Regions from separate parts of the Streptococcus sp. oral taxon 431 genome, predicted to be linked through region 2. Evidence: predicted binding sites of a transcription regulator. Region 2 holds the regulator's gene; each other region holds the start of a gene.
The links. The regulator Rex, encoded in region 2, represses fermentation and respiration genes when NADH is low (regulators of the CRP and FNR family bind a similar motif). The targets are predictions, from matches to a motif close to TTGTGAANTANTTCACAA.
Positions count from the first base shown of each region.

Region 1 (4,432 bases), 130 kb from region 2:
TTGTATTTGAGAGAATTCAGTGCAGCATTGCGCAAGAGTCCAATCAAATGGATAAAGAACTGGGGACGAATGACATACATCTTATCATATTCGTGACTAACATCGACAATCCCAGTATTGAAGTAGTCGTTATCAGCCTCAAGCATACTTACCAAAACTGCATACTCACAGTTTTTCTCACGACGATCCTTATCCAACTCTTTATAGAAGTCTGCATTTTTATGTTTCTTCTCTGTCCCGTCTGCTTCATTTTTCATCTCAAACATGATGGAAATGAATTCTAGTCCATTTTCATCAAAATCACGGAAGATAAAATCGCCCTTAGAACCACGTGCTGAAACCTTATTGTCCTTCTCAAAGTATGCATTTGGAAAGGCAAAGCTTCGAACCTTGTTAAACTCACTTTCTGCATAGTGTTCCAAACTTTCACCGATTGCCTTGGTTGATTGTTGGGCCTTGAAATTCTTGTAAAATTCAACCTGTTCACTAGCTGCCTTAAGCTGGGCTTCGTAGTTTTGTTTAACAGAAGCAAGAGAAAGTTCGTTTTCTTTTTCTTGTAAGAGGAGCTGATTTTTGACCTGATCACGTTCTTTTTCAAGATCAGAAAGAGTTTTTTGTAGTTGATTTTCATGCTCCAAGCGCAAGGTAGCCAATTGATTTTCGAGAGCTTGGACTTCTTTTTCTTTCTCTAGCAAGCTTTGACTAGCAGTTTGCTCTACTTCTTTTTTTGCCAATTCTTTTTCTGTATCAAAGTTGTTAATTTGACTTTGAAGCTGGGCAATTTCTTGGTCTTTTTGAGCCAGTTTTGCCTGTTGTTCATTTAAAGCTTTTTGCTCTACTAAAGTCAATTCTTGCTTGATCCGCTCATGTAATTCTTTGTCAAACTCTACAGTTCGAACTTGAGAAAGCAGTTCTGCATATTGACTTTCATTGACTGTAAATACTTCGCCACAATTGGGACATTTAATCTCGTTCATGTTATTCCTCTATATTTATCTATTCTACATTCATTATAGCATGGATAAACAAAAAGAAAAAGTTGGAATAAATCCAACTTTTAATCTACATATGTATCTTCGTTTTTGTTTAAGAAGGCGTAAGGCAATCCCATCAGTAGACCACCACCAATAAAGTTACCAATAAAGGTTACACCCCAGTGACGAAGAATATTTCCAATACCGAAGTTTGCGATTGAATCAGCAGCAACACTGAATTTCACGATAGCAAATGATGCAAAGTTTGCGGCGATGTGTTCATTTGTTAAGAATACAAACATGTAAATAGCTGAAAGAACTAACCAAAGTTTAGCTCCCCCATCTTTGACTAAAACAAATGAAAGAATTGCGATATTTACAAAGACATTAGCCAAGATAGCTTCAAGCAAGATAAGTTCATTTGAACGGCCCAACTTCATTTCCACAACTCCAGAAATAAAGCTATCATGGGTAAGGTTTGCATAAGCTGCTGAATGGGCGAATCCCCAACCTGCTATAAGAGCACCGATCAAATTAAAGAGTGTACAATATAGAAGAATTTCAGCTGTTTTTCTCCAGCTAATTTTTTTCAAAAAGCTACCAGCTGTCAAGAACATCATGTTAGATGTTACTAACTCAGCATTCAAGAAGACAATGTAAGCCAATCCCCAAGCGAAAACAAATGGGAAGAGGAAACGTCCACTACCAGGAGCAATCTTATTAATCAAGTCAGCTCCAACTGCACCAGCTGCTGTACTAAATGTTAAGAATGCACCAGCAAACATTGAACGGATAGCGTACTTGAATTTACTTTGACTGTAAAGACTTTCCTTTTTCTTACAAGCAAACTCAATTTTTGAGATAAATTCTGAAGAAACCATATAAACTCCTAAAACTTTTATTTGTGAATATTATAACATAAAATCGAAATTATGGGAAGGCTTTCTTAATTCTATTTACAATATTTTGATCACTTTTAGCAATCGTTTCCATTTACTTTGTATCAGCATCTTTAATGTTTTCAACTCTTTATCTTCAAATTCTCTACTCTATATATTTAATATACGTTTTTATTTTGTTCTATATGAATTTACAAAAGAGTCTCTTTATTTTTCAGCAAAAGTCCATGCACTAATAATTTGTTTGAATTTATAGACAGAGAAAATAACGTTTTTATCAAAAAGTTCTTTAGAAAAAAAATCGAGGTCTGGATTTTTAGTCCCGACCTCCTCTATTATTGATTTTCATTTTATTTAGTAAGAGCTAAGTGCTAATCAACATAAGTCTCTTCATTTTTATTAAGATAAGCGTATGGTAAACCTATTAGGAATCCTCCACCAATCAAGTTAGCAATGAAGGTAACACTCCAATGACGTAGGATATTTGGAATATCAAAGTTAGCAATTTGATCAGAAACAATGCTGAATTTAATAATGCTAAAAGATGAAAAGTTAGCTGCAATATGCTCGTTAGATAAGAAAACAAACATAGAAATAGCTGACAAGATAATCCAGAGTTTGGCATTGCTATCCTTAACCAAAATTGAAGATAGAATGGCAATATTTACGAACATATTTGCCAAAATCCCCTCCAACAAGACCAACTCACTAGGTCGTGCCAACTTCTTAGCTACAATCTTTGGAAGATAACTGTCGTGTGTCAGGTGTGAAAAAGCCGATGAGTTAGCAAAGCACCAACCTGCTAACAGAGCGCCAACTAAGTTGAAAAAGGCACAATAGAGTAAAATGATAAAGGCTTTTTTCCAATCAATCTTCTTCAAAAATGTTCCAGCTGTCAAGTACATCATATTTGACGTCACCAACTCGGCATTCAAGAAAACGATATAGGCAAGTCCCCATGCAAATACAAAGGGAAATAGGAAATAACCAGCACTTGGAACGATGCTATTGAGTAGATCAGCACCTATGGCCCCAGCGGCTGTACTAAAGGTTAAGAAAGCACCTGCAAACATCGAACGAATGGCATATTTAAACTTACTTTGGTCAAATAAACTTTCTTTCTTATGGCAATAATAATCAATCTTTGAAATAAATTCTGAAGAACTCATATAAACTCCTTAAAATATAATTGTTAATATTATAACATAAAATATTTTAAGTGGAAATAAATTTTTGTTCTTTACATTTGATTGTATTTAGTGCTAGCAAAAGCTACAATTTCTTCTGCAGTCAACCCTACCAGCTCTGAAACCCACAAGCCGACAATATCTGACAAAACAGAATCGCAGACATATTCATTCTCACCATGACCATATTTACAAGTAAATAGTGGAGTTCTTATCGCTGATTGATAAAAATTGAAGGCTAACTCTTGCAGTTTTTCTGGCTGAAATTCAAGTCCCAACTCTTGTGCAAGTAGAGTTCTCACTTTGTCCCACTTTTCGCCTTTTGACTGGTAATTTTGTCGTGCTTTGTTGATAAATCCCTGACAGAATTTTGCCAACAAATCCTTGTTTTGGTAGAGTAACCGACAAGAAAAGTCTGAGATAGAACCAGCATGAATTAAGAAAGTAAGCAAGTTATCAAGGCTTTCTGCTACCCGACCAACTTGGCCTTCACTCCCTATAAAGCCGATACTCTCATCCTCAAGAATTACATATTCTCCCCCACTACCGTCTTTAGCAAAGGCTATGGGCGAAAGAGAATAAACTTCATTGTTCTGAGAAAATTCAACCTCTTTCAACTGGTCATAAAATAGAATATCGCATTCTTTCATCAATAAGTTTCTCAGTTGATTATCTTCTCTTATTACTTGTAGTTGAAGCATATTAGCTACTCTCCTGACTTTGACAATTGTCACAAGTGACAACAATTCAATTTTAGCAATCGACTCTTAATAATAATAATAGATTTTAATATGGCACTTCTTGGCCACATTGGCAAGATTTTTCACTAACTCCTCGTTTCTTTTGCTTTTCCCAAAATGAAAAGTAAAAGATTTTCCATCTTTCCTTGTAAAATACAGATGATACCTGTCCCCATTCATTCTTCTCCCTCGAATGTAATCAATATCAATCTGTCTAATTTCAGCTAGAGGAACAATCCTTTTTCTAAAAAGAATAATCGTGTGAATGTATAATCTTCCCTTTGCAATATGAAAAGGATCTAACATACTCCCACCACTTTTTAAGGATGTCTTAACTCTTTGGAAAAAAAGATAGAAATAAAATAGTGCTAAAAAAATTAACAAAAATCTAATGACCTGATTTTTCCAAAGGACTTCAAAAACTGAAATACGATAACTATACATATTAAAATAATTCCTTTTTTCTTTATTATACCACTTTTGTTGAGAGTCTGGGGCTATAGAAAAAGACTGAACAGAGTTCAGACCTTTTCATGAATACTTGATATGATTTCATTATCTAGTCAAATCAAGACGTTTACCGATTTTTCCGATAAGAATAGCACCAACAATCAAGGAAGCGAATTCTCCGA
Region 1 covers NZ_CP014264.1:1,058,004-1,062,435, reverse strand. The annotation lists gene AXE83_RS05020 (DUF2130 domain-containing protein) at 1-977, opposite strand, end outside; gene AXE83_RS05015 (formate/nitrite transporter family protein) at 1,058-1,855, opposite strand; gene AXE83_RS05010 (formate/nitrite transporter family protein) at 2,245-3,042, opposite strand; gene AXE83_RS05005 (hypothetical protein) at 3,114-3,761, opposite strand; gene AXE83_RS05000 (hypothetical protein) at 3,828-4,244, opposite strand; gene AXE83_RS04995 (QueT transporter family protein) at 4,356-4,432, opposite strand, start outside.
Region 1: AXE83_RS05015 (formate/nitrite transporter family protein) is a predicted target of Rex. The motif match lies at 1,877-1,894, and genes of this name have one in related genera.

Region 2 (4,432 bases):
TGAAAAAGTTAACTATCCAAAATTAGCTGATAGCCCTTACCATGCCTTGGCTGAAAAATACCTACCAAAAGGTGTAGGTTCTATCTTTACCTTCCACGTTAAGGGTGGAGAAGCAGAAGCGCGTAAGGTGATTGATAGCTTAGAAATCTTTTCAAACCTTGCCAACGTAGCAGATGCAAAATCATTAGTCGTTCATCCAGCAACTACAACTCATGCCCAGTTGTCTGATTCAGATCTAGAAGCAGCAGGGGTAACTAAAAATCAAATCCGTCTATCAATTGGTCTTGAAAATGTTGATGATTTGATTGAAGATTTGCGTCTTGCTCTTGAAAATATTTAAAAATAGATAAATTTTATCTGGTTTACCATCCTTCTCACGAATAATTAAGTGAGGAGGATTTTTATGTATAGTATTTCTTTTCAACAAGATTCGCTCTTACCACGAGAACGGCTGGTGACAGAAGGAGTAGAGAGTTTGAGTAATCAGGAATTACTAGCTATTTTACTTAGAACAGGAACTCGTCAATCTACTGTTTTTGAAATCGCTCAAAAAGTATTGAATCAATTAAATTGCTTAACTGATTTGAAAAAAATGACCTTGCAAGAACTACAGAGTTTATCAGGTATAGGTAGAGTAAAAGCTATTGAATTGCAAGCCATGATTGAATTGGGCCATCGTATTCATAAACAAGAAACCATTGAGGCAGAGAGTATCCTCAGTAGTCAAAGACTGGCTAAAAAGATGCAAGCTGAACTGGGAGATAAAAAACAAGAGCACCTGGTGGCGCTCTATCTGAATACTCAAAATCAAATCATTCATCAGCAAACCATTTTTATCGGCTCAGCTACTAGAAGTATTGCTGAACCAAGGGAAATTCTCCACTATGCTTTGAAGCATATGGCAACATCTGTGATTCTGGTTCATAATCATCCATCTGGTGCTGTCATGCCGAGTAGAAATGATGACCATGTTACGAAGCTTGTTAAAGAAGCCTGCGAATTAATGGGGTTGGTCTTATTGGATCATCTTATCGTCTCACATTCCGATTATTTTAGTTACCGTGAGAAGACGGATCTGGTGTAAAAAACCTGTATATGATACAGGTTTTTACAATTCATTGACGACATAGTCGAAAAGTGTTTTATCTTTGGGGCGATTTTCAAAGAGAAATTCTGGATGCCATTGAACACCGAGGTAAGGAAAACCATCCGTTGTTGTAACAGCCTCGATAATTCCATCTTTAGGATCATGAGCTACAACCTTGAGATTTGGAGCTAGGTCCTTAATACTCTGATGGTGGAAAGAGTTGATATGGGAGATTTCTCCATAGATTTCTCGAAGAATAGTATCAGGCTCGGTGACTAAACGTTGAGTTGTATACTCGGCTGAAGTATCCTGCCAATGGTCTTCAATATCTTGATAAAGAGTTCCTCCCATAGCCACATTAAAGAGCTGAGTGCCTCGACAAACAGAAAAAATTGGTTTCTTTTGTTTGATTGCTTCTTCAATGAGTGCTAACTCAAAAATATCGCGTTGAAGGTAGTAGTCATCACTATCGATTGTTTTAGGCTCACCGTAGAACTTTGGATCGACATTTTGTCCACCTGTTAAAATGAGTTTATCAATCAAGTCAATGTAGTAACTAGCCATTTCTTGATCACCAATTGGTAGGATAATGGGAATTCCCCCAGCTTCCTTGACTCCTTCAACAAAGCCTTTCGCAGCATAGCTCATCATAAGCTCATCATCAGGATGAGCTTTTTCGTTTCCTGTAATCCCAATAACTGGTTTTTTCATAAATGCTTTCGCTTTCTAATCCTCTTTTCTCATGAAATAGAGGAGAGTTTGCAATTCACTAGTTAAATCTACATACTGAGCTACCACATCTTTTGGAAGTTGGAGATGAACGGGTGAAAAGCTTAAAATTCCTTTAATACCTGCTTCGACAAGGAGATTAGCTACTTCTTGTGATTTGACACTCGGAACTGTTAAGATTGCAGTTTTAACATCTGCATTCTTTATTTTATCCTTGATTTGGGAAATTCCATAAATTGGGATTCCATCAGGAGTTTTTGTCCCAACTTCAGGATGATCATCCAAATCAAAAGCCATAATGATTTTCATTTTGTTTCGTTCGTGGAAACGGTAGTGAAGGAGTGCATGCCCCATATTACCAATACCCACCAACATAACATTTGTAATAGAATTATCATTTAGAAGATCAGCAAAAAACGTCATTAGTTTTTTGACATCGTAGCCAAATCCACGGCGACCAAGTTCACCAAAGTAGGAAAAATCTCGTCTAACAGTAGCAGAGTCAATACCAATGGCCTCGGCAATTTGTTTTGAGTTGGCTCTTTCAATTTTTTCTGCATGAAATCTTTTAAAGATACGATAATAAAGAGAAAGTCTCTTTGCTGTTGCTTTAGGAATAGTGGACTGTTTTTCTTTCACAAAATCACAACCTTTCTAACTACTATTTTATAGAAAGATTGTGAAAAAATCAACAAAAACAAGAAAAAACTAAGAAAATCTTAGTTTATCTTTGTAAAATCATAGTGAAATAGAAAACGATAGAGATCTCCCAGAAGACCTTGATAGATTTCTTTTCCCTTATAGGTAAGAGAAGTAATGACGGTCGTATCTGGAAGAGTCACACATCCTGAAAGTGACAGCATGAGTGCTTCGTAATCTTCGTATTCTAAAAGGCGATCGACTTGATAGGTATCCTTATAGGTTAATCGAAACATAGGGACCTTCTATCTTTCACTTTTAGTGAAGACACCACGTTCAACAAGACTGTCCATCAAGAAGTAGAATTTCTCTTGGTGGATATGAGTTTCTTCTGACTTAAAGATATCAACCAAACGCAGACCAAATTTATCAGTGATGTTGATTTTTGCACCTGTTAAGTCTTTGTTGATAATAATCTTAAGTTGGAAACCTTCCCCACTATTTGGAACCTTCTCAAGAAGGCGTGTTAGTTCATAGTTACCAACCTTTGTTTCAAAAAAAGTGTTATCTTTTAGAGTAAACTTTTTGACAGTTGGGCTAAGTGTGTAATCGTAACGGCAATTTTTGAGACTAATAGTTTTTTCGAATGCCATTGAGTTATCCTCCAATGATTTCTTTTAGAGTTTGTGCGAGAGTGATCATTTCTTGCTCTGTATTTTGAGGTGAAATGCTGACGCGAACGGATTCGTGTAAGCGAGGAGAGTCTTCTCCGTAGAAAGCCTGAAGAACATGACTAACCTGAACGACACCTGCAGTACAAGCAGAACCAGTTGAAATAGAAATCCCTTCAAGATCCAGACGAAGAAGTAGTAGATCATTTCGTTGACCTGGAAATCCAATATTAAGGACATAAGGTAGCTGATCTTTCCCTTGATTGAGGTAATAGTCTGTCTCAGCCATTTCCTTTAAGAAGGTGTCTTTTAGTTGTTGAACTTTTTTAAAGTTTTGTGCTTGGTTTTCAAGATCATCCTTTAGAGCTGCTACCATTCCTACAATGGCAGGAAGATTTTCTGTTCCTGCTCTTTTTTTCTGCTCTTGATCACCACCATGAAGGTAGGAATCAAAATCTGTAGATGCAGCATAGAGAAAACCAACTCCTTTTGGACCATAAAATTTGTGTGCAGAAGCACTGAGAAAATCAATTCCCAATTCTTCGGGAAGTATCTCTAATTTACCGATTGCCTGAACTGCATCGACATGATAGACGGCTGGATGATTTTTTAGAACCTCACCAATTTCAGCAATAGGTAACAGTGTACCAGTTTCATTGTTGGCAAACATAGTAGAAACAAGAATGGTATCTTCACGCAGTGCATTTTTGACTTGGTCTGCAGTGATTTCTTGATGTTCAGGCTGTAAAATAGTCACTTCAAAACCGAAATTTTCAACCAAGTATTTGATGGGTTCTAGAACAGCATGGTGCTCAATCGCAGTAGTGATAATGTGCTTCCCACGATTTTGATGGCGAAGGCAGTAGCCGATGATAGCAGTATTATTGCTTTCAGTACCACCAGTGGTAAAGAATATATGTTGTGGCTTTGTTCCTAGTAAACTTGCTAGTTCTTGACGAGCTTCTCGTAATAGTTTACCTGCTTGACGCCCATGGCCATGAATACTAGAAGGGTTGCCATAAGTTTCTTGCATGACTTGAGTCATTGCTGAGATAGCTACTGAAGACATCGGAGTCGTTGCAGCATTATCCAAATAAATCAAAAACTCACCTAATTTCTATTTAAATAGTGGACTAACTGGTTTTCTTTCATGAATACGAACCATAGCATCACCAATCAATTCACTAGCAGTGATGTATTGTACGTTTTTAGGTTTTCTACTTTCTGTCACAACAGAATCTGTAACCAAGATTTCCTTGATATTTGTTGCATCTAATAACTCTGCAGCACCGTTAACGAATAGTCC
Region 2 covers NZ_CP014264.1:1,192,762-1,197,193, reverse strand. The annotation lists gene AXE83_RS05595 (O-acetylhomoserine aminocarboxypropyltransferase/cysteine synthase family protein) at 1-340, shown strand, start outside; gene radC (RadC family protein) at 404-1,084, shown strand; gene AXE83_RS05585 (gamma-glutamyl-gamma-aminobutyrate hydrolase family protein) at 1,109-1,798, opposite strand; gene AXE83_RS05580 (redox-sensing transcriptional repressor Rex) at 1,814-2,455, opposite strand; gene AXE83_RS05575 (DUF4649 family protein) at 2,536-2,751, opposite strand; gene AXE83_RS05570 (DUF1831 domain-containing protein) at 2,761-3,108, opposite strand; gene AXE83_RS05565 (cysteine desulfurase family protein) at 3,113-4,228, opposite strand; gene AXE83_RS05560 (ribose-phosphate diphosphokinase) at 4,244-4,432, opposite strand, start outside.

Region 3 (4,432 bases), 800 kb from region 2:
AGGCTAAACGCGGCGGACTGTAAATCCGCTCCTTCGGGTTCGGGGGTTCGAATCCCTCCCCTTCCATAACCTTAACTACGGGCATAGTTTAAAGGTAGAACTAAGGTCTCCAAAACCTTCAGTGTGGGTTCAATTCCTACTGCCCGTGTTTTAAAATTATGGCGGGTGTGGTGAAGTGGTTAACACACCAGATTGTGGCTCTGGCATGCGTGGGTTCGATCCCCATCACTCGCCTATTTTATATTATTGGGGTATAGCCAAGCGGTAAGGCAAGGGACTTTGACTCCCTCATGCGTTGGTTCGAATCCAGCTACCCCAGTTACTATTTGCCGGCGTGGCGGAATTGGCAGACGCGCTGGACTCAAAATCCAGTGTCCGCAAGGACGTGCCGGTTCGACCCCGGCCGCCGGTATAGTAATAAAGACAAGGTTTTCAAACCTTGTTTTTTTGTTGAGTAATTTATTAAAATTTCACTAAAAAAGGTCTATACCATTTACAAATTGTTTTGAAAGGTTTATAATGTAATTGACATAATAAATAGTAGATTATTTCTTAAGGGGGTTATCATTATGCCTAAGTATATTAAAGCTGATCAATTTTTCTATCCACATGGTATTCGTCGTGGAGGTTATTTGGAACTTATTGATGGCAAGTTTGGTAAGCATGTTGAAGAGATTTCGGATGATGCAGAAATTTTAGACTACTCTGGTTACAGCATTGCACCGGGTCTAGTTGATACACACATTCATGGTTTTGGTGGTGTCGATGTTATGGATAATAATATCGAAGGTACACTTCATACGATGAGTGAAGGCCTTCTTAGCACAGGTGTTACTAGTTTCTTACCAACTACACTAACTTCATCATACGAACAATTGCTGGCTGTTACTGAAAACATTGGTGCACGCTATCAAGAAGCATCTGGTGCTAAGATTCGTGGTATTTATTTTGAAGGACCTTACTTCACCGAAGAATTTAAGGGGGCTCAAAATCCTGCCTATATGAAAGATCCACGTATGGATGAATTTCGCGCTTGGCAAAAGGCTGCTAATGGTCTTCTTAATAAAATTGCTCTTGCACCTGAACGTGATGGTGTTGAGGATTTTGTACGTACAATTACTGGTGAAGGTGTAACTGTTGCTCTTGGTCACTCTAATGCTACCTTTGATGAAGCAAAAAAAGCTGTTGATGCCGGGGCTAGTGTTTGGGTTCATGCCTATAATGGAATGCGTGGTTTAACACACCGCGAACTTGGTATGGTTGGTGCTATGTATGAGTTACCACACACTTATGCAGAATTGATTTGTGATGGTCATCACGTGGATCCTAAGGCTTGCGAAATTCTTCTTAAACAAAAAGGAACTGAAAATATTGCCCTTATCACTGACTGTATGACAGCAGGCGGTTTGCAAGATGGCGATTATATGTTAGGTGAATTTCCAGTTGTAGTTGCAAATGGGACTGCTCGCCTTAAATCTACAGGTAACTTGGCAGGTTCCATTCTCAAACTTAAAGATGGTTTGAAAAATGTCGTTGAGTGGGGAATTGCAAATCCTCATGAAGCAGTCATGATGGCTAGTCTGAACCCAGCTAAATCAGTTCATATCGATGACGTCTGTGGACAAATTCGTGAAGGCTACGATGCTGACTTTATCGTGCTAGATAAAGATTTGGAATTAGTAGCAACTTATCTAGATGGTGAAAAACGTTATCAAGCATAATTTCTAAAGAAGAAACTAGTTTAGTTTCTTCTTTTTTAAAACAAATTTGTTATTTCTTTCACAAATCACTTGATTTTTTAAATGAAAAGGCTTACAATTATGATATAAATAATACAAATAAAAAAGCGGAGGATTGCTTATGAAAGCTTATACTTACGTTAAACCAGGCCTTGCGTCATTTGTTGATGTTGACAAACCAGTTATTCGCAAGCCAACAGATTCTATTGTGCGTATCGTTAAGACTACTATTTGTGGTACAGACCTTCATATTATTAAAGGAGATGTTCCTGCTTGTAAGAGTGGAACTATCCTAGGGCATGAAGGAATTGGTATTGTAGAGGAAGTTGGAGCAGGAGTTTCAAACTTCAAAAAGGGTGATAAGGTTTTAATTTCTTGCGTTTGTGCATGTGGCAAGTGTTACTATTGTAAAAAAGGAATCTATGCTCACTGTGAAGACGAAGGTGGATGGATTTTTGGACATTTGATTGACGGTATGCAGGCTGAATATCTACGTGTGCCTCATGCTGATAATACTCTTTATCATACTCCATCTGACTTGTCTGATGAAGCCTTAGTTATGTTATCTGATATCTTGCCAACTGGCTATGAAATTGGTGTCTTAAAAGGGAAAGTTGAGCCCGGCTGTAGTGTAGCTATCGTTGGTTCAGGGCCAGTTGGATTGGCAGCTCTTTTGACGGCACAATTCTATTCACCAGCTAAATTGATTATGGTGGACCTAGACGATAACCGTTTAGATACTGCAGTTTCTTTCGGTGCTACTCATAAGATTAATTCTTCAGACCCTGAAAAAGCAATTCAAGAAATTTATGATTTAACAGATGGTAGAGGTGTGGATGTTGCTATAGAAGCTGTTGGTATTCCTGCAACGTTTGATCTCTGTCAAAAGATTATCGGTGTAGACGGAACAGTAGCCAACTGTGGTGTGCATGGTAAACCAGTTCAGTTTGATTTGGACACTCTTTGGATTCGTAACATTAATGTTACTACTGGATTGGTTTCTACCAATACAACTCCTCAGCTTTTGAAAGCCTTAGAAAGTCATAAAATTGAACCTGAAAAATTGGTAACTCATTATTTCAAACTTAGTGAAATAGAAAAGGCCTATGAAGTATTTAGTAAGGCCGCCGATCATCATGCAATTAAAGTGATCATTGAAAACGATATTTCAGAAGGTTAATCTTGTTTTTAAATCCAGTTATTCGTTTTAGAATAGCTGGATTTTTTGAAAATGTTATATAATTCGTGAAAATGAGCAAAATTCTTTCATTGTTCTCAAAATTTCGCTATAATATACGGTACAAAGGAAGTTAAACTATGTATCGAGTTATAAAAATGTACGGAGATTTTGAACCGTGGTGGTTTATAGAAGGCTGGGAAGACGACGTCATTGCGAGCAAAAAATTTGATAACTATTATGACGCCTTGAAATATTATAAGTCTTGTTGGTTTGAGTTAGAAAAGGAGATTCCCCTTTACAAAAGTAGAGGAGACTTGATGACTATTTTTTGGGATCCAGAAGATAAACGCTGGTGTGAAGAATGCGATGAATTTCTTCAGCAATATCATTCCTTGGCTTTGTTGGAAGATGGTCAAGTCATTCCAGATGAAAAATTTAGACCTGGTTACGAAAAGCAGACTGGTTTAGAAATCCACCGTACTTGTCGCATAAAAAAAGAAGAAACAACTTTTTAATGAAGTTGTTTCTTCTTTTTTATATTTTCTTCGAATAATAAGAATGAGGAGGAAGATATGGTACAAATACTTGCACAAGAATTGATTACACTGGCCAAAAAACAAGGAGCTCAGGACATCTATTTTGTTCCTAAAGAAAAGATTTATGAGCTACATATGCGAGTTGGAGATGAGAGACATTTGATTAACACCTATGACTTTGAAAAGTTGGGGGCTGTCATTAGTCATTTTAAGTTTATTGCGGGGATGAACGTTGGAGAAAAACGCCGTAGTCAGCTTGGTTCCTGTGATTATCAGCATGGAGATAAGGTTTCTTCATTACGCTTATCGACGGTGGGAGATTATCGTGGTCATGAGAGTCTAGTAATCCGGCTTTTGCATGATCAAGAACAAGAGTTGCGCTTCTGGTTTCAGGACCTTATAGAACTGGAAAAGGGCTTTAGGCAACGCGGGCTTTATCTTTTTGCAGGCCCCGTAGGAAGCGGCAAAACTACTTTGATGCATGAATTAGCCAAGTCATTGTTTAAGGGACAACAGGTCATGTCCATTGAAGATCCGGTTGAGATTAAGCAAGAAGCAATGCTACAATTACAGCTCAATGAAGCTATCGGACTTAGCTATGAGAACTTGATCAAACTTTCCCTACGACATCGTCCAGATCTTTTAATCATTGGAGAAATTCGAGATAGCGAAACAGCCCGTGCCGTTGTACGAGCTAGTCTGACAGGTGCCACGGTATTCTCGACAATCCATGCCAAGAGTGTTCGTGGGGTTTATGAGCGCCTTTTAGAACTTGGTGTCAGTGAAGATGAACTGGCAGTAGTTTTACAAGGTGTTTGTTACCAGAGACTAATCGCAGGAGGAGGAATTATTGATTTTGCAAACGAAGATTACCAAGAACACCAGGCAGAAAAGTGGAATGGACAAATTGACCAGCTTCTTAAAGAAGGACATATCACTGCCTTTCAAGCTGAAACGGAGAAAATTAGCTACCAGTA
Region 3 covers NZ_CP014264.1:1,997,714-2,002,145, reverse strand. The annotation lists tRNA gene AXE83_RS09385 (tRNA-Tyr) at 1-66, shown strand, start outside; tRNA gene AXE83_RS09380 (tRNA-Trp) at 78-148, shown strand; tRNA gene AXE83_RS09375 (tRNA-His) at 162-234, shown strand; tRNA gene AXE83_RS09370 (tRNA-Gln) at 248-319, shown strand; tRNA gene AXE83_RS09365 (tRNA-Leu) at 329-412, shown strand; gene nagA (N-acetylglucosamine-6-phosphate deacetylase) at 570-1,721, shown strand; gene AXE83_RS09355 (zinc-dependent alcohol dehydrogenase family protein) at 1,861-2,919, shown strand; gene AXE83_RS09350 (DUF1033 family protein) at 3,057-3,434, shown strand; gene comGA (competence type IV pilus ATPase ComGA) at 3,492-4,432, shown strand, end outside; gene comGB (competence type IV pilus assembly protein ComGB) at 4,354-4,432, shown strand, end outside.
Region 3: AXE83_RS09355 (zinc-dependent alcohol dehydrogenase family protein) is a predicted target of Rex. The motif match lies at 1,768-1,785, and genes of this name have one in related genera.